Regions from separate parts of the Hahella sp. NBU794 genome, predicted to be linked through region 1. Evidence: predicted binding sites of a transcription regulator. Region 1 holds the regulator's gene; each other region holds the start of a gene.

Region 1 (7,463 bases):
GAAGGAGAGGGAGTTATTCTCTCCACACTGAATAAGGCCGAGCTGCAGGAGGTACGGGCCAGAATGCCCGTACTCGCTCATCGCAGACTCAAGTAGCGATCTGCAATCAGGCGTCGTCGACCACTTCTTTCAAGTAGCGATACAGCTTTTTGGCGGCGCCGCGATTCTTGTTTTCCGTAATGTCTTTTTGCGCTGCGCGGATCAGCTGACGCAGGTGTTGCGCCTCGGTGTTCGGATACTGATTCATAAATTCAGTCACCGCTTGATCCCCTTCTGAAATCAGGGACTCCCGCCAGCGCTCCAGGCGATGATGCTCTGCAGCTTGTTGTACGGAGCCCTGGTCGAACTTGTCGAGAAATGAGCGAAGCTCCTCCTCGTCCACATCCCGCATCAACTTGCCGATAAATTGCAGCTGGCGGCGTTTGGCTTCATGGCTGCCGATTTTGTTATAGGTGTGGATCGCATCCAGCAGGCGGTCAGTCAGTGAAAGCTGGCTGAGTTGGTCTGCTTTAAGTTCCGTCAGTCTCTTCCCTAGCTGCTGCAGCGCTTCCATCGCCCGTTTGCGGCTGGATTTACTGGGAGGCAGATCCTCTTCGTCGTAATAATCGTCTTCGAAATCGTCGTCGTGATGTGAATGGTTCATTGAAATGCTCGAATCAACTCTCGGAAACTAAAATGGTAACACAGCGCTCAAGTAAGATAAGAATAGACAGGCATTCGCCTTGCGCCTAGTCAGGCGTAGGCGATTGTGGCGAGTCCCAGAAATGACATGAACCCCACTACATCCGTAACAGTTGTCAGGATGACGCCTCCGGCCAGAGCGGGGTCTATTTTCAGGGTTTTTAGTATCAGAGGTAAAGCGGTGCCGGCGATGGCTGCTACGGTCAGATTGATTAGCATCGCTGAGGCGATCAGAACGCCAATGGTGACGTCGTTGAACCAGACCATAGCGGCGGTCGCCACCACGAAAGCCCAGAGTAAGCCGTTGAAGGCTCCCACCAGAAACTCACGGTTCATCAGCCAGCGAATGTTGCTTGAGCTGACCTTGCCCGTAGCCATCCCTCTAATTACCAGTGTGAGCGCCTGACTGCCTGCAATGCCGCCCATGCTTGCGACAATGGGCATCAACACGGCCAAGGCGACTACTTTTGCAATGGTTGCTTCAAAAATACCAATGACCGCAGAGGCGAGAAACGCGGTGATCAGGTTTATCCCCAGCCAGACAGCGCGACTTTTAGCCGTCTTCATGATGGGGGCGAACATATCTTCTTCTTCGTCCAGACCCGCCATGCTCAAGATTTCGTGGTCGGCGTTTTCGCGGATAACGTCAACCACGTCATCGATAGTGATACGACCTACGAGTTTACCTTTGTCATTGACAACAGGGGCTGACACCAAGTCGTGGCGTTCGAACAGCGTGGCGACTTCTTTATCGGGAACTGTCGCAGGAATTGGCTCCACGTCCGTGCGCATGATTTCGCGTACGGTGGAGCTGAGGCTGGACACCAGCAGAGTGGTGACGGGGAGTACGCCGATAAAATCATCTTTTCGGTTCACAACCAGCAAGCTGTCGGTCATGTTAGGCAGGCTTTTGTGGCTGCGCAGATAGCGAAGCACAACATCAACAGTAATGTCCGGACGCACGGTGATCATGTCCGTGTTCATCAGGCCGCCGGCGGAGTCCTCAGGGTAGGCCAGGACTTCTTCCAGGCGTTGTCGATCCTGAGCGTCCATGGTCTCCAGGACTTCCTGGATGACGGCTTCCGGCAACTGCTGTAACAAGTCGGCGAGGTCGTCGACTTCGAAGTCTTCGGCGATCTCGATAACATCCTGAGCATTCATCTCACTCAGGAAGTCGGAACGGATTTCATCGCTCAGGTACTGAAGGACTTCGCCATCCAGTTCGTCATCGACTAACTGCCAGAGTAACTTCCGTTCATTGGGCGGAGACGATTCCAGCAAGTGGGCGATGTCGCTGGGGGAGAGGCCGCCGTTCAGGATGCGCGCGACCTGCTGCAAAGAACCGCTTTCCAGCGCTTCCGCAATGGAGCGCATACGGACCTTGGCAGTGCTTTTTTCGGTCGCTTGAGGCATAGACATACATCCGCGTTTAGGGCGGCCCGCAACGGGCAGCGAGGAATTTGCCGGATTAAATACAGAGACGGGCTCTGCGCCGTTGTGGCGCCAGTATAAGCGAGCCCACTATAAAGTGTAAGTTAAGACGAAAATTAGTCTAAGGAAAATCAGGGAATTGTCTTACTTTATTCAAGCGGTTTGTATTGTTTGGCATGCCTGGAAGGGATGGGGCGAAGCGCCCCGAAAGCGATAGGGCTACTCTCCCTCTCCGAAATAGTCCTCGATCAGAGCTTTGATGGCGTGAAAAGCTTCCTCTTCATCCGGACCTTCTATTTTCAGTGTAAGAAGCGTTCCTTTGCTGGCGGCGAGCATCATGACCGCCATTATACTTTTTCCGTCAACTTCCTGGCCTTCTTTGGCTACTCTGATCTTACTGGCGAATCGGCCGCTGGTGGACACGAATTTGGCCGCCGCTCGGGCGTGCAGGCCAAGCTTATTAATAATAGTGACTTGTTCCTGGATCATGGGGCGCGATGAGTATAAAAGATTGAAGTTTCCTGAATGTTGGATTCAGGCCGGTTTAATTGTTAAGCGACAGTGGCTTCTTATTGTTAAAACCTTATTGCGCCAGCTCTTTGTGGCGCACTTGGACATTATCATATTTTTTCTTGAAATGCTCTCCCAGGCACTCGCAGATATAGACGGAGCGGTGCTGTCCGCCAGTACAGCCGATGCTGATCGTCATATAGGTGCGGTTGCTGTTCTGGAAGTGCGGAATCCAGGTTTCAAGAAAGCTGATGATGTGCTGCAGCATCTGTTCCGGTTCCGGATGCTGCTTTAGGAATTCAATGATTTCCTGATCCGTGCCTTTGTAGCCGCGCAGCGCGGTGTCCCAGTAAGGATTAGGAAGGCAGCGCACGTCAAATACCATGTCGGAATCCGACGGCACGCCATGCTTGAAGCCGAAAGACTGGAAGAGCAGGGCCAGTTCCTGGGTTTTATGCCCGATAACCCTGATCTTAACCTGATCCCGTAACTGGTAAATGGAGAGATCGCTGGTGTCTATATAGAGGTTCGCCAGGGTGGCGATCGGCTCCAGCAGCTGTTTCTCTTTGGCGATGGCTTCTTTTAGTGATGTGCTTTTACTGCTGAGCGGGTGCTTGCGACGCGTTGCATGAAAACGTTTGATCAAGGTGGCGTCATTGGCGTCAAGATAGATGATTTCCACATCGATATTGTGCGCCTGCAGAGTGGCGTAGATCGACGGGAAATCCGACAGGTCCCTATAAAGATTGCGGGCGTCTATGCTGACGGCGAGTTGCTGATTCTGGGTTTTCCCCTGGTCCAGCACCTCTTGGGTGAGAGGCGAGAGGAGACCGATAGGCAGGTTATCGATGCAGTAATAGCCCATATCCTCCAGGACATGGAGCGCCGTACTTTTTCCGGAGCCTGAACGACCACTTACGATAATCAGCTTCATGTCTTCCTCTTTCCATCGAAGCTGGATTATTTCTCCAGCACCCTCCTGAACAGGGTTTCGTCGTTGTCACAGTCGCGCAGGTGTTCGCAGAAGCGACGGTCATTGAATTTCTGGGCCAGCTGGCTCAGTAGGTCCAAGTGTTCGCTGGTGGCCTCTTGAGGCACGATCAGAACGAACAGCAGGTCCACGGGTTCGTTGTCTATGGCGTCAAAAGGGATTTTGTCCTTGAGTGTAAGCAAGGCCCCTATGATGCGGTCGCAGTTTTCCAGGCGGCAATGAGGTATTGCGATACCCTGGCCGATACCAGTGCTGCCGAGTCTTTCACGGCATATCAGGTTGGTAAAAATGGCGTTCTCGTCCAAAAACGGAAAATGTTGCGCAATCAGATTGGCGATATATTCGAGAACGCGCTTCTTACTCGAGCCCGACACCCCACAGCGTGTGAGGGCGGGCGAGATAATTGACTCAATAGTTAGTGTGGTTTGGGCCATGTTCTGTTATCTGGCGGATGCGCCGTGCATCCGATCAACGTGCTTCTCTTTGTGTTTGAGGATCTGGCGGTCTAATTTGTCCACCAGTGCGTCAATTGACGCGTACATATCTTCGTGTTCAGCATTGGCATGCAGGTCAGCGCCGCTTATGTGCATGGTTGCTTCCGCAATCTGACGCTGTTTTTGAATGGAGAGCGTAACTTGGACATTACTGATACTGTCGAAGTGTCGTTCGAGCTTGTCGAACTTGTTGTTAACGTAGTCTTTCAGTGCTTCAGTTAACTCGACTTGATGTCCGGTGATGTTCATTTGCATACTTTGCTCCTAATGCCAATATACGGTGCATTATGAATTTTGCACTTCCATGAAAAATACTAGCACATCCAATTTGTGACTATTTGATTTAAGTCTTATGCCTGCATTCCTCCTTTTAAATTAACCGCTTACGTTCATTGGAAGGCGGAATGGAAAGCGCCTCCCGGTAATTTGCGATCGTGCGACGGGCGACGTTGATGCCCTGGTCGCCAAGCAGCGCAGCAATTTTGCTGTCGCTCAATGGTTTCTTCGGTGATTCCGCCGCGACTAACTTCTTGATAATAGCTCTAATAGCGGTCGAAGAACACTCGCCACCCGTGTCTGTGCTGACATGGCTGGAGAAAAAGTACTTCAGCTCAAATACGCCGCGAGGAGTGTGCATGTATTTCTGGGTGGTCACTCGGGAAATCGTCGACTCATGCATCTCCACCGCCTCCGCAATATCGTGCAGCACCAGTGGCTTCATCGCCTCTTCGCCGTACTCAAGGAATCCTTGCTGATGTTCGACGATTTGTGAAGCGACTTTCAACAGAGTTTCATTACGGCTTTGCAAGCTTTTGATAAACCAGCGTGCTTCCTGTAACTGGTCGCGTAAATAAGTGTTGTCTGAGCTGTTGTCCGCGCGTCTCACCAAACCTGCATAGCCAGGGTTGATGCGGATCTTGGGAGCGATTTCAGGGTTCAGCTCCACCAGCCAGCGGCCGTTGGCTTTTTTGACGATAACGTCAGGAACCACGTATTCGGTATTGCTTTCCTGAATGCCTTCGCCCGGCCTTGGGTTCAGACTTTGAATCAGTTTGAGAACTTCCCGCAGATCGTCTTCTTTCAGGCGGCTGCGGCGCATCAACTGGGCGTAGTCGCGGTTGCCAAGCAGATTGATATAGTGGCTGACCACCAGCTTGGCCTGACCGAGCCAGGGGGTGTCTTTAGGCAACTGATTCAGCTGGCTTAGCAGGCAATCCTGTAAGTTGCAGGTGGCGACTCCAGGAGGATCGAATTGCTGTACGCGTTTTAAAACGGCGCGTACTTCGTCCAGCTCAATTTCTTCTTCCCCCTCAGTTTGCAGTCCGCCATGAATTTCGTCTGGAGTGAGGGAGAGATAGCCGTCAGTATTGACTGCATCAATTATCGCAACAGCGATCATGCGGTCAATGTCGGACATGGGGGTAAGGTTTAGTTGCCAGAGAAGGTGGTCTTGCAGGGTTTCGCCTTTGCTATTGCGGGATTCGAAGTCGTATTCGTCATCTTCGCCGCCGCTGTAGCTGCTTGATCCGCTCTGGAAGACATCATCCCAGGCGGTATCGACGGGGAGGTCGTTCGGAATGGAATCGGACCAGTTGTCCTCTTCAGCGAATCCTCCTTCATCCATGCCCGACTCTTGCGTTCGCTCCTTGCTGGAGTTGTTAGCGAGCATGTCGCTGATCGTATCGTTCTGAACGTGGTTGGGAGATTCGTCTTCTTCAGACACTTCCAGCATGGGGTTGGACTCAAGCGCTTGTTGAATCTCCTGCTGTAAATCCAGTGTTGAAAGCTGCAAAAGTTTTATTGCTTGTTGCAGTTGCGGGGTCATGGTCAGCTGTTGACCCAGCTTTAACTGCAATGAAGTTTTCATAACCATCTGATGCTTACCACCGATTCAGGCACAGATCTTGTGAGTTTTTCATAGTTATTAGGTGCTTTAATCCTAAGCTCTTGAGCCTTGGGGTCCATCTTGGATGGAGGCCGCCGGTTAAACTAAAGTTTGAACTGGTCACCCAGATAGACCTCTCTAACCTTTGGGTTGGCAAGGATATCACTTGGGGCGCCGCTTGCGATAATAAATCCTTCACTGACAATATAGGCGCGTTCACAAATATCCAAGGTCTCGCGCACATTATGGTCTGTAATTAAAACGCCGATGCCGCGCTTTTTGAGATGCTCAATAATCTGCTTGATATCATTGACGGAAATAGGATCCACCCCGGCGAAAGGTTCATCCAATAAGACAAACTTTGGCTCCGTAGCCAGCGCACGAGCGATTTCCACGCGTCGACGCTCGCCCCCCGAGAGACTCATGCCAAGGCTTTTGCGAATATGGGTGATGTGAAACTCCTGCAGCAGCTCTTCCATCTTAAGCTTACGTTCCTTGCGGCTCAGATCCGCTCTGGTCTCAAGGATGGCGTAGATGTTGTCCTCTACGGACAGCTTTCTGAAGACCGAAGCTTCCTGCGGCAGATAGCCAATGCCCTTGCGCGCTCTCCCGTGCATAGGCAAACCGGTAATTTCCGTTTCGTCAATAAATACGCTGCCTTTGTCGCTGGGGATGAGTCCTACCACCATGTAGAAGCAGGTAGTCTTCCCGGCGCCGTTAGGGCCGAGGAGGCCCACGATTTCGCCGCTGCGAATTTCAACGGACACATCTTTTACTACGGGGCGTTTTTTGTAGGCTTTGGCCAGGTTTCTGGCGGTGAGAGTGCTCATTGTTTATTAGATTTGGGCGGATGATAGATAATTTCAACCTGCTCGGTTTGATTGCCCGATGAGGCTCCCTTTGCCGTGACTAAACGCTTGTCTGTGAAATAAATAATTTCTTCGCCTTCCACTGAGCTGTTGTCCTGAAGAATGCGTGCATGGTTACGCATAACGACTTTACTCTGGCTGCGGTCATAGTCCATGTTTTCTGCGTAAGCGTGAGTTTCAGTTTGTTTTTCTTGGTCAAACTGCACTAAATGAGCGGGTTTGCCGGTCGCCTGGAAGCGGCTGATGCCATTGTCGTCGGTGTATAAAATGACTTTGTCCGCCTCGATGCTGGATTTGCCCTGGGTAATAACGACATTGCCGATATAGGTGTCGATGCCTTTCTGGCCGTCTCTCTCCCAGCGTCCCGCTTTGATGCGCACCGGTTCGTCACTGCCGTTAAGAAGGTCCAATGCATGGCTAAGCGGGGCGAAAATAAGGCCCAATAACAGCGCCGCGGTGAATAGTTTACTTGGGTTGTGCATAAACGCCGGTTACCTGAGAAAGTAATACAATAAGCTTTTTATCAATGTCCGCCTCCATTCCGACAGCGGTTAACTGATTGATATTTGAAGTTATCTTAACGGGTTGATCGGTGCTGATAA
Region 2 (7,463 bases), 3.3 Mb from region 1:
AAGCCGATGAAGTGCGCTTCCATGGGGTCGTTGGTGACGCGTTTTTTATCCTTGATAAAGGTTTTCCAGGAATCGATGAATTCATCGTTCGCTTCCGCGTCCACACTCATGAAATAGTTCCAGGCCGCCAGGTGGCCGACCAGGGGCTTGGTGTCCAGACCGGACAACTCTTCTTCACCCACGGAGAAGGCCACGACCGGGATGTCTTCCGCGGAAATGCCCTGGTTGCCCAGCTCTTTATAGAAAGGCACGTTGGCGTCGCCGTTGATGGTGGAGACGACTGCGGTTTTCTTGCCGGCGGAACCGAACTTCTTGATGTCGGAGACGATGCTCTGCCAGTCGGAGTGTCCGAAAGGCGTGTAGTTGATCATGATGTCTTCCTGTTTAACGCCTTTCGATTTCAGATAGGCTTCCAGGATTTTGTTGGTGGTGCGCGGATACACATAGTCGGTGCCCGCCAGCACCCAGCGCTTCACGCCCAGCTCATTCATCAGATAGTCGACCGCAGGCACCGCCTGCTGGTTAGGCGCGGCGCCGGTATAGAAAACGTTCTTGGAGGACTCTTCCCCTTCGTATTGCACCGGATAGAACAACAGGCCGTTCAGCTCTTCAAACACCGGCAGTACGGATTTGCGCGAGACGGAGGTCCAGCAGCCGAACACCACATCCACTTTGTCTTTTTCCAACAGCTCGCGCGCTTTCTCTGCGAACAGCGGCCAGTTGGAAGCGGGATCAACCACGACGGCTTCAAGCTTCTTGCCAAGCAGGCCGCCCTTCTTGTTTTGCTCATCCACGAGCATGAGAACTGTATCCTTCAGAGTTGTCTCGCTGATAGCCATGGTTCCGCTCAGGCTGTGCAGAACGCCCACCTTGATGGTGTCCGCCGCCTGCGCCAGGGAGGCGCTGATCGAAAGGGCCAACGCGCTCAAACCAATCCCAACACGCCTAGACATTTTTTTCATTGTACGAACTCCGATACGGGTTAATGTTGTGAGTTTCTCCCGTCGCAAGCAACGCACGCAGTGTTCCATCACTTTTTTATCTCTTTGTTTTCATAACGTTACATTTGAAAACCCAAAGATACGTAGTTTTACGGAGCCTCCATTCGCACCAGTGTGACCCATGTCTCAAGCATGGGGGCACAATATCGGGGCGCGCTCAAAAAATGCCTGACGCCCCACTTAAGGCGCGCCAAACCCATGAACCAAAGCGGTGCAAAAACAGAGCCCCTGAACGCTTTTAAACCGTCGCCTTCGCCCTGTCAGCGCCAAAATGGCGAGGGGTTGGCACAGCATTCGCTTAATGACTTGCCACAACGAGACAGAAACGAGCGCGTCCACGCATTGTTTCAGGGCGCAGCGGGTAAGAAGAAAGTCGCGGACAGAGATCGCGACCCCAGCGTAAAGGTACGCAGCGTAATGCTTGCAGAGCAATTCACCGATAAAAACAAGCAGGCGGAGCAGGAATTGAATCCTGGCTCTTCCGCCGCCACCGGCGCCAGAAACTGGCGGGCGTCGCTCACATTAAACCTGACCAAAGAGTCAAATCGCACCATATTGAAGCAAGCCGTTCACCAAGGCCCTCTGCGGGTGCAACGACCGTTTTATCCAGAAGGCGCGCAACGCCCCCACATCTATATATTGCATCCTCCCGGCGGTTTGGTTTGCGGAGATGAAATCGAAATTGACGCCAGAGTGGAGCAAGGCGCAGGCGCGCTGTTCACTACCCCTTCCGCCGGCAAAATCTATCGCACTGACGCAGCCGGACACCGGCAATGTCAGACCGTTCGCCTGCACTGCGCCGACGCGGACAGCCTGGAATGGCTGCCCCAGGAAAATATTATTTACGACGGCGCCGAGGGCGCGCAGACATTGCGCTTGGAGACCAGCGCCGCCAGCCGCTTCATCGCCTGGGAAATTACCGCACTGGGACGCCCGGCGGCGGACGCTCCATTCGCCCGCGGCGCGTTTACCCAGACCACCCAGATTCTGCGTGACGGCGCGCTCTGCTTCTTCGAGCGGGTCGCGTTGCGCGGCGAGGGCCCCGGGTTTAAAGAGCCCTGGGGACTGCAGGGGCGCCAGGTTTACGGATCGATGCTCGCCGGATACGTGCAGGACTCGCCGCAAAAGCTGCTGCAACAATGCCGCGAGGCGTTGCAGACGAATGCAGCCATCGCCGCCCTTACCGTAGACAAAGACCTGCGCTGGACCCTGACGCGCAAGGACGATCTGATCATCCTGCGCGCGCTGTGTCAGCAGTCGGAGCCCATCAAGCGGTTGTTTATGGCGGCGTGGTCCCTGCTGCGTCCAGCGTTAATCGGCGTGGAAAGCCATCCGCCGCGAATATGGGCGACCTGACGCAGACCGGTTTTGAGGCGATCGCCGATGACGGCTCAAAGCTCAGCAATCGAACAATAAAAGTAACCGCAAGATAAAAGAGGAAGTTCACGATGGAACTCACCCCTAGAGAAAAAGACAAACTGCTGCTGTACACCGCCGCACTGGTGGCGGAGCGTCGTAAAGCGCGGGGATTGAAACTGAATTACCCGGAGGCGATGGCCTACCTGAGCATGGAAATCGTGGAAGGCGCCCGGGATGGCCGCAGCGTAGCGGAGCTGATGGCTTACGGTCGCACGCTGCTGACGCGGGATGACGTCATGGACGGCATACCGGAAATGATTCCAGAGGTGCAGGTGGAAGCCACTTTCCCGGACGGCACCAAACTGGTCACGGTCCACAACCCTATCCCTTAATCGCTGATGGAGATCCAGTCATGATTCCAGGAGAAATAGACGCCCTCCCCGGCGATATCGAAATCAACGCCGGCCTGCCGACCATTACCGTGGAAGTCACCAATACCGGCGACCGGCCGGTGCAAGTGGGTTCTCATTATCACTTCTTTGAAACCAACCCGGCGCTGTCCTTTCCGCGAGAGCAGGCGCGCGGCTTCCGCCTGAACATCGCCGCTGGGACCGCTGTGCGTTTCGAACCCGGACAAACCCGCACGGTGGAGCTGGTCGCCTTGGGCGGCGAGCGCAAGGTTTACGGTTTCCGCGGCGATGTCATGGGCGACTTATGACGACGCCCGGCGCGACAAAAATAAGGCAGCACGCAAACAGGTTACACAGCAGGACTTATCACCATGGCAAAGATTTCTAGAGCCGCCTACGCCGACATGTTCGGGCCAACCGTAGGCGACCGGGTGCGCCTGGGCGACACCGAATTATGGATTGAAGTGGAAAAAGATTACGCCGCCTACGGCCACGAAGTGAAATTCGGCGGCGGTAAGGTTATCCGTGACGGTATGGGACAGTCACAACGTCCTAATACAGAAGCGGTGGACACCGTCATCACCAATGCGCTGATTCTTGACCACTGGGGCGTCGTCAAGGCGGACATCGGGCTCAAGCAGGGTCGCATCGCCGCCATCGGCAAAGCGGGCAACCCGGATATTCAGGACAACATCGACATTATTATTGGCCCCGGCACCGAAGTCATTGCCGGCGAAGGCATGATCGCCACCGCCGGCGGCATCGACGCCCACATACATTTCATCTGTCCGCAGCAAATCGAAGAAGCGTTGATGTCCGGCGTCACCACCATGCTGGGCGGCGGCACCGGTCCCGCCACCGGCACCAACGCCACCACCTGCACCCCCGGTCCGTGGCATATGGGCAAGATGCTGCAGGCCGCCGACGCCTTCCCCATGAACCTGGGTTTTCTCGGCAAAGGCAACGCCAGCCTGCCGGCGGCGCTGGAAGAGCAGATGCTCGCCGGCGCCATGGGCCTGAAGCTGCATGAAGACTGGGGCACCACGCCGGCCTCCATCGACAACTGTCTGAATATCGCCGAAAAGTACGATGTGCAGGTAGCCATTCACACCGACACGCTGAACGAGTCCGGTTTTGTCGAGGATACGCTGGCGGCGTTCAAAGGGCGCACCATCCATACCTATCACACCGAAGGCGCCGGCGGCGGTCACGCACCTGACATTATCAAGGCCTGCGGCGAACTGAACGTGCTGCCCTCCTCCACTAATCCGACCCGGCCTTACACCATCAACACGGTGGACGAGCATCTGGACATGCTGATGGTGTGCCACCATCTGGACCCGGATATCCCAGAAGACGTCGCCTTCGCCGACTCACGCATCCGTAAGGAAACCATCGCCGCGGAAGACATCCTGCACGATCTTGGCGCATTCAGCATGATCTCCTCCGACTCTCAGGCCATGGGCCGGGTTGGCGAAGTGGTCTGCCGCACCTGGCAGACCGCGCATAAAATGAAAGTGCAACGCGGCCCGTTGGCGCAGGACTCCGAGCGCGCCGACAACTTTCGCGCCAAACGCTACATCGCCAAATACACTATCAATCCCGCTATCGCCCACGGCATCGCCCACGAAGTGGGATCGCTGGAACCCGGCAAGCTTGCGGATATTATTTTATGGCGACCAGCTTTCTTCGGGGCCAAGCCCTCTCTGATCATCAAAGGCGGAATGATCGCCGCCGCTCCGATGGGCGACGCCAACGCCTCCATCCCGACGCCACAGCCGGTGCACTATCGCCCCATGTTCGGCGCCTTCGGTCAGGCCATGCAGCAGACCCGCCTCACCTTTGTCTGCCAGGCCGCTCTGGATAACGGAGTGAAAGAGCTGTTCGGTTTGCAGTCCCCGCTCAGCGCCTGTCGCAACACCCGCGCCGTCACCAAGAAGAGCATGGTGCTGAACGACCTGACGCCGCAGATGGAAGTGGATTCGCAAACCTATGAAGTGCGCGCCAACGGCGAGCTGCTGGTCTGTGAGCCTGCAAAAGTGCTGCCTCTGGCGCAGCGCTATTTTCTCTTCTAAAAGCGGAGGCACAGCATGATTCGCATCACCGAACGCTATATCGAGACCGGACAGACGCCCGCCGTCGCTGGCGTCATCAGCCTGACTTACGATGAACGCAAACGCGGCCGTTTGCGCGCCCAAACCCAGTCTGGAGAAGATGTCGGGCTGTTTCTGGAACGCGGCAAAACCCTGCTGGACGGCGACCTGCTGCTGGCGGAAAACGGAAACGTCTATGCCATCAGCGCCGCGCCGGAAACCGTCGCCACCGCGCAGGCCAGCGAAGCGCGTCAGTTTGCGCAAATTTGCTATCACCTGGGCAACCGACATACGCCGCTACAGATTGGCGAACTCTGGGTGCGCTTCCAACCGGACCATGTTCTGGAGGATCTGTGCCGCCTGTATGGATTGGAAGTCGTGCGAGAATCTGCGCCGTTCAATCCTGAAAACGGTGCCTATGGTGGACATAGCGGACATGGCGGACATGGCGGCCACCATCATGGCCACGACCACTCTCACGACCAGAATCGCCACGACGCCAGAGAGCTCAGTGCGCGTTACCATTTTCACGGGCCGGATCATGAACATCCACATGATCATGTTCACCTTCATTCACACCCTCACGAGCATTAAAGGACTTGCCGCCCATGCCGCCTTTAGCGTTGCTGAAACTCATGAACCTGACCAGCCCGGCCTTACCTGTAGGCGCCTTCGCCTATTCGCAGGGCTTGGAGTGGGCCATTGATCACGGCGGCGTCGACACGCCGGAAAAAATCCACGACTGGCTGCAGGGGGTGATCAGCCAGGGACTCGGGAAAACCGATCTGCCGGTGTTGTTCAAGCTGCTGCAGGCCTGGCGCGCCAATGACCACGAACAAATCACCTACTGGAACGCCTGGCTGCTCGCCGCTCGCGAAACCCAGGAGTTGCTGGACGAAGACCGCCATGTGGGCAAAGCCCTGGCCAAGCTTCTGCGGGACCTGGGCGTCCCCGGCGCGGAGCCCTGGCTGGAGCGACCAGCGTCCCTGCTGACGCTGTGGACGCTGGCTTGCACGCACTGGGACATTGATGCGGAGAACGCCGCCGTAGGATTTCTGTGGAGCTGGCTGGAAAACCAGATCGCCGTGGCGGGGAAGACACTGCCGCTGGCGCAGACGGCGGCGCAGCGCATATTGCAGCGACTGATGCCCATTCTGACCGAGACGGTTGCAGCCGCAACGCAGATAAAAGAAGAAAATTTCGGCGCGTCCCTGCCCGGCTGGGCCATGGCCTGCGCCCAACACGAAACGCAATACTCGCGCCTGTTCCGATCCTGAACAGGCGCGCAGGACAATAAACATCATCTGGAGGTAACGCTTTTATGAGCACACAAACTTTGCGCGTCGGCATCGGCGGCCCGGTGGGTTCCGGCAAAACAGCGCTGGTGGCCCGTCTGTGCCAGGAGCTGCGGGAACGCTTTAATATCGCCGTGGTCACCAACGATATCTATACAGAAGAAGACGCCCAGTTTCTGATCCGCAATCAGGCGCTCACCGAAGATCGCATCATCGGTGTGGAAACCGGCGGCTGTCCTCATACCGCCATTCGGGAAGACGCCTCCATGAACCTCGCCGCCATCGACACCCTGACGGCGCGCCATCCCGGACTCGATCTGGTGCTGGTGGAAAGCGGCGGCGATAACCTGAGCGCCACGTTCAGCCCGGAGCTGTCTGACCTGACCCTGTATGTCATCGATGTTTCCGCTGGCGATAAAATTCCCCGCAAAGGCGGTCCAGGCATCACCAAGTCCGACCTTCTGATCATCAACAAGACCGATCTGGCGCCAATCGTAGGCGCTTCATTGGAGGTCATGGATCGCGACGCCAGGAAAATGCGCGGTGACAAACCCTTTATTTTCAGTAATATGAAGACCGGCGAAGGCCTGCAGGACATCATCAGTTTTATTATTGACCAAGGTATGCTGCAAGCGGCTTAGCGTCCCCAGCGGACGACGACACAGCACTCATTTCCAACAAGGGAGCAGATTAATGCGATTCACCAAAGCTCAATTTCTACTACTTACCACTGGCCTGGGCGCCTCCATGGCCGCAGTCGCCCATCCGGGACACGGCGTCGTCGGCGGATTTTTCTCTGGATTGACTCACCCCATGTTCGGCCTGGATCACCTTGTCGCCATGTTGGGCGTAGGCTTCCTGGCTTGGAAAACCGGCCAGAAAGCGCGTCTGTTGCTGGCGTTTCTCGGCGCCATGCTGACCGGCGGCCTGCTGGCTGCCTCAAGCGTTAGCCTGCCGATTCCTGAAGCCATGATCACCGCTTCTTTGTTCGTCCTTGGCGCTGCACTGCTGGTGGCGGGAAACAGCCGTATGCTGACTCTCGCTGCGGCGCCGCTGGTGGCTTTATTCGCAGTTTTCCATGGCTACGCCCATGTCGCCGAGCAACCCGCCGGCGCAGATTCATTCAGCTACGTCAGCGGATTCATTCTGGCGACGGCGATGATTCAGCTGGTTGGCTGGGGCGTTGCGGCGCTAGCCAAACGTTATGAAAAAACCAACGCCACCCGCAAAACCCTTGGCGCTGGCGCAATCGCCACAGGCGTCGCCGCGGTAGCTTCCGCTTTCTGATAGTGAGCGACTCCCTGC
Region 3 (7,463 bases), 140 kb from region 1:
GGACCCGTCATCCGCTTCATCGGTATTGGTGAAGCCCAAATCCCGAAGCAGGTTTTTAATAATCCGCCTCATTGTTGAAAAGTCATCTACAACGAGGATTTTCATGTTCTTGTCCAATGTAACCTCCACAATGGCGACGCTGGAAACCCTTTGATTTCATTACTCTACTGAGTAAGTCTAGCTGGTCGCGCCGTACTATCCAGTTTTTTGATACAAGTTGTTTTAGAAAACATGACCGCAGGATGCTGATTTCGAAAAAACATTAACCTGCGCAGGCAATGGCTTGATTTAGCTGTTTTTCCAGTCTGAGAGACGGGATCGCAGTCGCAAGGTCGCCTGGGAATGAATCTGACTGACCCGGGACTCGCTGACTGAGAGCACCTGGCCGATTTCCTTGAGGTTGAGTTCTTCGTCATAGTAGAGAGACAGCACCAGCTTCTCCCGTTCCGGCAAACCGTCTATCGCGGCGCTCAATTTTTCCAGAAAGGCGTTTTGTTCGATGTCGCTGAGGGGATTGTCGGTGGTTAACGTTTCGTCGTCAGAGCCGCCCTCCCCGTGAACGCCCAGCTCTTCCAGGCTGAACAGCTTCCCCGAACTGGCGTCGCGCAGGCTGGCGTGGTATTGCTCCAGGGGTATGCCCAGCTCTGCCGCCACTTCCGCATCCGACGCATCTCGGCCGGTGCGGGCTTCAATAGTGTGTATCGCGTCCGCGATATTGCGGGCGTTGCGGTGCACGGAGCGCGGCACCCAATCGCCTTTACGAATTTCGTCCACCATGGCGCCGCGAATGCGGATGCCTGCATAGGTTTCGAATTTGGCGCCTTTGCTGGCGTCATATTTCTGCGCGGCTTCCAGCAGTCCGATCATGCCCGCCTGAATCAAATCATCCACCTGCACGCTGGCGGGCAGACGGGCGATCAGGTGATGCGCGATGCGCTTGACCAGAGGCGCGTATTGCCTGACCAAAGTGTCGGCGCGCTCCGCCCGCGTCTCGCTATACATCATATAAGTGTTCGCCAATGACATGAATTTGCGCGCAAGGCCTGCAATAAACCGGATGATTTCAACAAAAACGTTCTCATGGGTGTTTGAGGATATGTCCGGCGCAACCATCACGCCTTATCGCAAGCGCCCGGGATATAGCCGCCGGGCGAGCCCTCGCATTCCGTCCGGCGCGTGTCTAACTGTGCACCAGACGCTCCACAAAGAATTCCAAATTGCCTCTCGGCGCCGTCGGCAACGGCCAGTTGTCCACTTTTTGCGCCAGCTGGCGGTACGCCAACGACGCTTTGGCGCGCGGATAGGCTTCGTACACAGGACGTTGCCGTTGCACCGATTTGCGTACGGCTTCGTCGAATGGAATGCTTCCTACATATTGTAGCGCAACTTCCAAAAAGCGTTCGGTGACCTTGGATAATTTACCGAACAAATGCCGCCCTTCCTGCTCGGAGCGAACCATGTTGGCGAGCACCCGAAAACGGTACATATCGTGGTTCTTGTTGAGCAGTTTGATGACGGCATAGGCGTCAGTAATGGAGGTGGGCTCGTCGCACACCACCACCAGGGCTTCCTGGGCCGCGCGCACGAAGGAAAGCACTTGTTCGGAGATACCCGCCGCCGTGTCGATCACCAGCACGTCCAGGTCGTCGCTGATATCGCTGAAGGCGTTGATCAGACCCGCATGTTCAAGAGGAGACAGATGAGTAAGGTGCTGGGTGCCGGATGACGCCGGGACGATCTTTATCCCCCCCGGTCCTTCAATCATCACTTCCCGCAGGGTGCAATCCCCCGCCAGCACATCCCCGATATTGCGCGAGGCGGTGACGCCGAGCAACACATCAATATTCGCCAGTCCGAGGTCCGCATCCAGCAGCACGACGCGACGTCCCAGGTCCGCTAACGCGAGGGACAGATTTATGGAAACATTGCTCTTGCCGACACCCCCCTTTCCTCCGGTGACTGCAATAACTTGAACCGGATGTACTTTACTCATACCGGTAGATATCTCCTGTTATTAGACGGCGCGGCGTTGACCCCGCACTCAATAGTTTAGACCACCAGTTCCGCAGCGAAGCGACTGGTGTTATTAGTTTGTTCGGTCTCCCGCCGGGTCCGCCGCCACAAAGCGTCCGCGCGCGCCACCAGGGCATGCGCTTTCGCCGGATGAATGTCATCGGGTATTTTCTGTCCGTCGGTGACATAGGCGACCGGAAGCCGGTTCAGGATGGCCATGCTCAACACTTCACCCAGACTGAACGCTTCATCCAGTTTGGTCATGATACAGCCGGAAAGCCCCAACATCTTATAGTAATGATAGGTGGATTTCATGACCTGCGGTTGGTTAACTGCCGACAATACAAGATAATTTCTGATGCGGTGACGGGTCACTTTCAGGTCTTTCTGCTGACGCTCCCAATTCGGGTCCTGGGGCGTCAATCCTGCGGTGTCCACCAGCACCAGACGTTTGTTGGCGAGACGGTCAAGCAGATCGTCCAGGCTGTTCTCTTCATCCACCACGTACACAGGCACATTCAGCAAGCGTCCAAAGGACTGCAATTGCTGCTGACTGGCCACCCGGAAACGATCGGTGGTGACCAGCGCCAGTTTTTCGGCGCCGTAGTGAACCACGAAACGCGCCGCCAGTTTGGCGAGAGTGGTGGTTTTGCCGGAGCCGGTCGGCCCCAGCAGCGCGCAGACTCCACGCTGATAAATCAGTTCTTCATTTTCCGCCTTCAAGCCATGCGCCAGGCGCGCCATCAGGTTGCGCCATTGTTCTTGAGCGCCTTTGCGCGGGTCCGCCTTGGCGGTGAGCGCGTTTTGCAGCTCACGGAAGATACCCATTTCCTGCATGCGTTCGATCAGCTCGCGATGGCCGGGATTTTCTTCCGGACGCGCGGCGGCGACAGGCTGACGCATGATGCTTTTAAGCTGCATGATCTCTTCGCGCATTTCCGCCAGCATACGTGAGGTTTCCGGTTCTCCGGCGCCGATTTGCCGGGAAGCCGTCGCCGCCGGTTCTGCAGCGGCAAAAGCCGGCGCCGGCTCCGCTTTGGGTCTGGCGTTGCTTTTCAGCGTTTCCAGCCGGTCGCGCACCCGCGACATTTCATCCTCCAGGCGACGATGGCGATCCGCTGTCTCCCGGGCCACCGCAGAGGGCGTCGGGCGTGGGCCTTCCTGCTCAGGCATGCTGCTGCGCTGATCGTCCTCGTTATAATCCAGCGCACAGATCACCTCCACGCCATCCCCCGTTTTACTGGTGGACAGAATGACGGCGTCCGCGCCGAGATCTTCACGGATATCCTTTAAAGCCTGTTGCATTGACGCTGCAAAAAAACGTTTCACTTTCATAATGTTAGTCTCCCGGCTCCACGAGCCCGCACGGGATTACCCACTGATTGTCGCCACGATGGTGATTTGTTTGTTGTCCGGCACTTCCTGATAAGCCAGGACATGCATGCGCTCCACGCTGAGTCTGATGAACCGCGCCAGAACCGGGCGCAGGCTGTTGGACACCAGCAAGACCGCCGCTTTACCGAGCATTTCCTGACGCTGCGCTGCTTCCGCCAGCGAGCGTTGCAGTTTTTCCATCATGCTCGGTTCCAAAATCAGACCGATGTCATCCATGCCGCCGGCCTGTTGCGCTTGTTGCATAGATTTAAGCAGTAATTGTTCCAACCCTGGGTCCAGAGTGATAACAGGCAGCTCAGGCTCCGCCCCTACTATGTTCTGGACGATCAGACGACGCAGAGACGCCCTCACCGCCGCCGTCAAAATACCGGCGTCCTGGGTCTTCGGCGTAAAGTTGACGATGGCCTCCGCAATGCTGCGCATATCCCGCACCGGCACATCTTCCTGCAACAGATTCTGCAGCACCTTCAACAGGGTGCTGAGCGAAACAGTGTTGGGAACCAGCTCTTCCGCCAGTTTCGCCGCTTTCTTGCCCAGCTGCTCCAGCCACTGTTGCACTTCTTCATGGCCGATCAGTTCATAGGCGTGACGGCTGAGCACCTGATTCAGATGCGTCGCCACCACGGTGCTGGAATCCACCACGGTGTAGCCCAGCGTCTGCGCCTGTTCTTTCTGGGCAGGATCAATCCACACCGCCTCCAGGCCGAAAGCCGGGTCTTTGGTCTGAATACCGTCCAGCTTGCCGAAGACCTGACCGGGATTGATGGCCATTTCCCGATCCGGATGAATTTCCGCTTCAGCGATGGTGACGCCCATCAGGGTGATGCGGTAAAAGTTCGGCATTAAATCCAGATTGTCGCGGATATGCACGGAGGGCATGAGAAAGCCCAGCTCCTGCGACAGTTTTTTACGCACGCCCTTGATGCGGGCCAGCAACTGTCCGCCTTGCGACTTGTCCACCAGTGGAATAAGGCGATAGCCCACTTCCAGACCGACGATATCCACGCTGGCCACGTCGTCCCAGCCCAGTTCTTTGGTCTCGGGGCCACGCACCGCCGGCGCGCTCTCGCCGGGAGCCAGTGCGGGACCGCCGCCGGGTTGCGGCGGCGCTCCGGGACGCCTGGGCGCAGGCGTGACGCCTTCGTCCACCACTTCCGACTGCTGCTGGCGTTTCCACATGAAATACGCCGCCGCGCCAAACACCGACGCCAACCCCAGAAACGCCATGTGCGGCATGCCTGGAATTACGCCCATGATGAACATAACGACGGCGACAATGGCCAGCGCCCGGGGGGAGCCAAACAACTGGTTGATGACCTGGCTGGACATATCCTGCTGAGTGCTGACGCGGGTGACCATGATGGCCGCCGCGGTGCTGAGCAGCAGTGAAGGAATCTGCGCCACCAGACCGTCACCGATCGTCAGCAGCGCATATTTCTGAACGGCGTCGTTAAACTCCAGATCGTGCTGCATGATGCCGATGGCGAGACCGCCGATCAGGTTGATAGCCAGAATCAGCAGACCTGCGACGGCGTCGCCGCGAACGAATTTACTGGCGCCGTCCATGGACCCGTAGAAATCTGCCTCTTGAGACACTTCCGCCCGACGCGCTTTGGCTTCGTCCTGGTTGATAATGCCTGCATTCAGATCCGCATCGATCGCCATCTGCTTGCCGGGCATGGCGTCCAAGGTAAAGCGTGCGCTCACTTCAGAGACGCGTCCCGCGCCTTTGGTGACCACCACGAAGTTGATAATCATCAGAATGGCGAACACCACCAGACCAACGGCGTAGTTGCCGCCGATCAGCACTTCGCCGAAAGACTGGATAACTTTACCCGCCGCATCGCCGCCTTCATGACCTTCCAGCAGCACCACACGTGTGGAGGCGACGTTCAGAGCCAGACGCAATAAGGTCGCCACCAGCAATACTGTCGGGAATATGGCGAACTCCATGGGACGCATGGCGTACACGCACACCAGCAGAATGACTAGCGATAAGGCGATATTGAAGGTAAAGAAGACGTCGAGCAGGAACGGCGGCACCGGCAACGTCATCATGCCCAACAACACCATCAGAAGCACCGGGATACCCAGGTTGCCGTGGGTCAGGGCCTTCAGGTTGTTGATCGCGGCAGCTCGTTCCATAACACTCCAAACGACAAAAGGTTGACGGAAAAAACCGTTTCCCTAGTGTGTTTGCAGGAACTGTGCCGCTCTATGGAAAAGCGACGCCGGACAGCGGTTAACTCAACTCACTGATCCCGGCGCAGATGGGAAGGTATCTTGAAGTCAGGCATGCCCTGAGGCTTCTTACCGTAACCGCCGCGATAACGACGCAGTTGAAAGACATACGCCAGCACCTGTGCTACGGCGAGATACAGACCGGAAGGAATTTCGTCCCCCACTTCCGAGTGGTGGTAGATGGAGCGGGTCAAAGGCGGCGCCGAGACCAGCTCAACCTTGTGCGCCCTGGCGATTTCACGGATTTTCATGGCCATGTGATCTGCGCCCTTGGCCAGCACAATGGGCGCCGCCATTTTCTTGGCGTCATACTTTAGCGCCACGGAGTAGTGAGTCGGGTTGGTGATGACCACATCCGCCTTGGGCACATCCTGCAGCATGCGACGGCGGCTCATCTCGTATTGCACTTCCCTCACCCGTCGCTTCACTTCCGGCTTGCCTTCCGTGTCCTTGTATTCGTCCTTGATCTCTTGCATGGTCATACGCAGATTCTTCTGGTGGTCATATATTTGAAAGGGCACGTCCACCATGGCGATCAGGATCATTGAACTGGCCAGAAACAGGAAACTCCACGCAAGCAACTTGCAGGCATGGGCCATGCTCACCGCCGTATCCTCCCCTCCCATCGCCAACAGATCCGGTATGGAGTGGTTCAGAATAATGAGCGCCACACCGCCCACCACCAGCGTCTTGGCGATGCCTTTGATCAACTCCATTAGAGACTTCAGCGAGAACATCCGCTTCAGGCCTTCCAGCGGGTTGATGCGACTGAATTTCGGCGCCGCCGCTTTGCCGCTCATCATCCAGCCGCCTAACGCAATAGGCCCCAGCAGAGACGCAACCAGTAGCACCAGCATGAAGGGCACCAGAGCGATCGCCATATCCAACGCCGCCATGCCGAGATGAATCAACGGTTGATGAGCGTCAAACACTTCTTCCCGAGTTAACGTAAAGCTGGCGCGAAAGACGCCTTCCAGCGCCTTGGCGATAGTCGTTCCAAACACCAGAAGACCGACCGCACCCGCCAGCAACACCGCCGTGGTGTTCAGCTCGCGGGAACGGGGAATCTGCCCCTCCTCCCGGGCCTTCTCAATCTTTCGGGGGGTGGGTTCTTCGGTTTTTTCCTGACTGGTGTCGTTGTCGGCCATCGTCCGTCACACTCGTTTTACTTCGGGTCCAGGCGTCCTGCGCAATCGTATTCTGTCCTGGGCCAGCGCCGTCTTATCAGGGCGGCGTCGGCTGCAGCATGACCTGCATGAAATCAAAGGTGTTCTCGCTCAACACGGTGAACTGGGGCAAGATGCCGCCAATGCTGATCCAGAACACCACCAGACCAAACAGCACCGTCATCGGAAAGCCGATGGAGAATATGTTCATTTGCGGCGCCGCCCGGGTCATCACGCCAAAGGAAATATTCACGATCAGCAGCGCGGTCACCGCCGGCAAGGCGATCATCAACGCGCTGGCGAACATCCAACTGATGCGCGAGGCAAGATACCACCAGGACCATGCGTCCACCTCCTGCGCCGAGATCGGTAAAAAGCGGAAGCTTTCCACCACCGCCTCGAACATCACCAGATGGCCGCCCATGGCGAGAAACAACAGGGTCACCAGCATCAGATAAAACTGGCTCAGCGCAGTGACGGTGATGCCGTTGGTCGGGTCCACCATGGACGCGAAGCCCAACCCCATGTTCATCGCCACCATTTGGCCGGTCACCACGAACAACTGGAACAGCAGCAGCACGGCGAAGCCCATGGCCAGCCCGATCAGCACTTGCTGAATAATGATCGCCACCGAGCTGACGGATAGCG

The links. The regulator sigma-54, encoded in region 1, starts transcription at its own class of promoters, with help from an activator protein. The targets are predictions, from matches to a motif close to TGGCACNNNNNTTGCTNT.
Region 2: the regulator sigma-54 is predicted to act here: its motif matches at 1,285-1,302, upstream of ACQYWX_RS20730 (urease accessory protein UreD).
Region 3: the regulator sigma-54 is predicted to act here: its motif matches at 5,604-5,621, upstream of flhA (flagellar biosynthesis protein FlhA).

What each region holds. Positions count from the first base shown of each region.
Region 1 is NZ_CP192738.1:1,426,258-1,433,720, forward strand. Features, by position in the region: gene ACQYWX_RS06375 (carbon-nitrogen hydrolase family protein) at 1-96, shown strand, start outside; gene yjgA (ribosome biogenesis factor YjgA) at 107-643, opposite strand; gene mgtE (magnesium transporter) at 733-2,094, opposite strand; gene ACQYWX_RS06390 (HPr family phosphocarrier protein) at 2,332-2,601, opposite strand; gene rapZ (RNase adapter RapZ) at 2,696-3,556, opposite strand; gene ptsN (PTS IIA-like nitrogen regulatory protein PtsN) at 3,583-4,047, opposite strand; gene hpf (ribosome hibernation-promoting factor, HPF/YfiA family) at 4,054-4,362, opposite strand; gene ACQYWX_RS06410 (RNA polymerase factor sigma-54) at 4,478-5,974, opposite strand; gene lptB (LPS export ABC transporter ATP-binding protein) at 6,097-6,822, opposite strand; gene lptA (lipopolysaccharide transport periplasmic protein LptA) at 6,819-7,343, opposite strand; gene lptC (LPS export ABC transporter periplasmic protein LptC) at 7,327-7,463, opposite strand, start outside.
Region 2 is NZ_CP192738.1:4,765,464-4,772,926, forward strand. Features, by position in the region: gene urtA (urea ABC transporter substrate-binding protein) at 1-962, opposite strand, end outside; gene ACQYWX_RS20730 (urease accessory protein UreD) at 1,419-2,357, shown strand; gene ureA (urease subunit gamma) at 2,450-2,752, shown strand; gene ACQYWX_RS20740 (urease subunit beta) at 2,773-3,078, shown strand; gene ureC (urease subunit alpha) at 3,142-4,845, shown strand; gene ureE (urease accessory protein UreE) at 4,861-5,457, shown strand; gene ACQYWX_RS20755 (urease accessory protein UreF) at 5,472-6,140, shown strand; gene ureG (urease accessory protein UreG) at 6,185-6,799, shown strand; gene ACQYWX_RS20765 (HupE/UreJ family protein) at 6,852-7,445, shown strand.
Region 3 is NZ_CP192738.1:1,561,387-1,568,849, reverse strand. Features, by position in the region: gene cheY (chemotaxis response regulator CheY) at 1-105, opposite strand, end outside; gene ACQYWX_RS07090 (RNA polymerase sigma factor FliA) at 289-1,002, opposite strand; gene ACQYWX_RS07085 (MinD/ParA family protein) at 1,181-1,993, opposite strand; gene flhF (flagellar biosynthesis protein FlhF) at 2,050-3,348, opposite strand; gene flhA (flagellar biosynthesis protein FlhA) at 3,385-5,553, opposite strand; gene flhB (flagellar biosynthesis protein FlhB) at 5,661-6,797, opposite strand; gene fliR (flagellar biosynthetic protein FliR) at 6,874-7,463, opposite strand, start outside.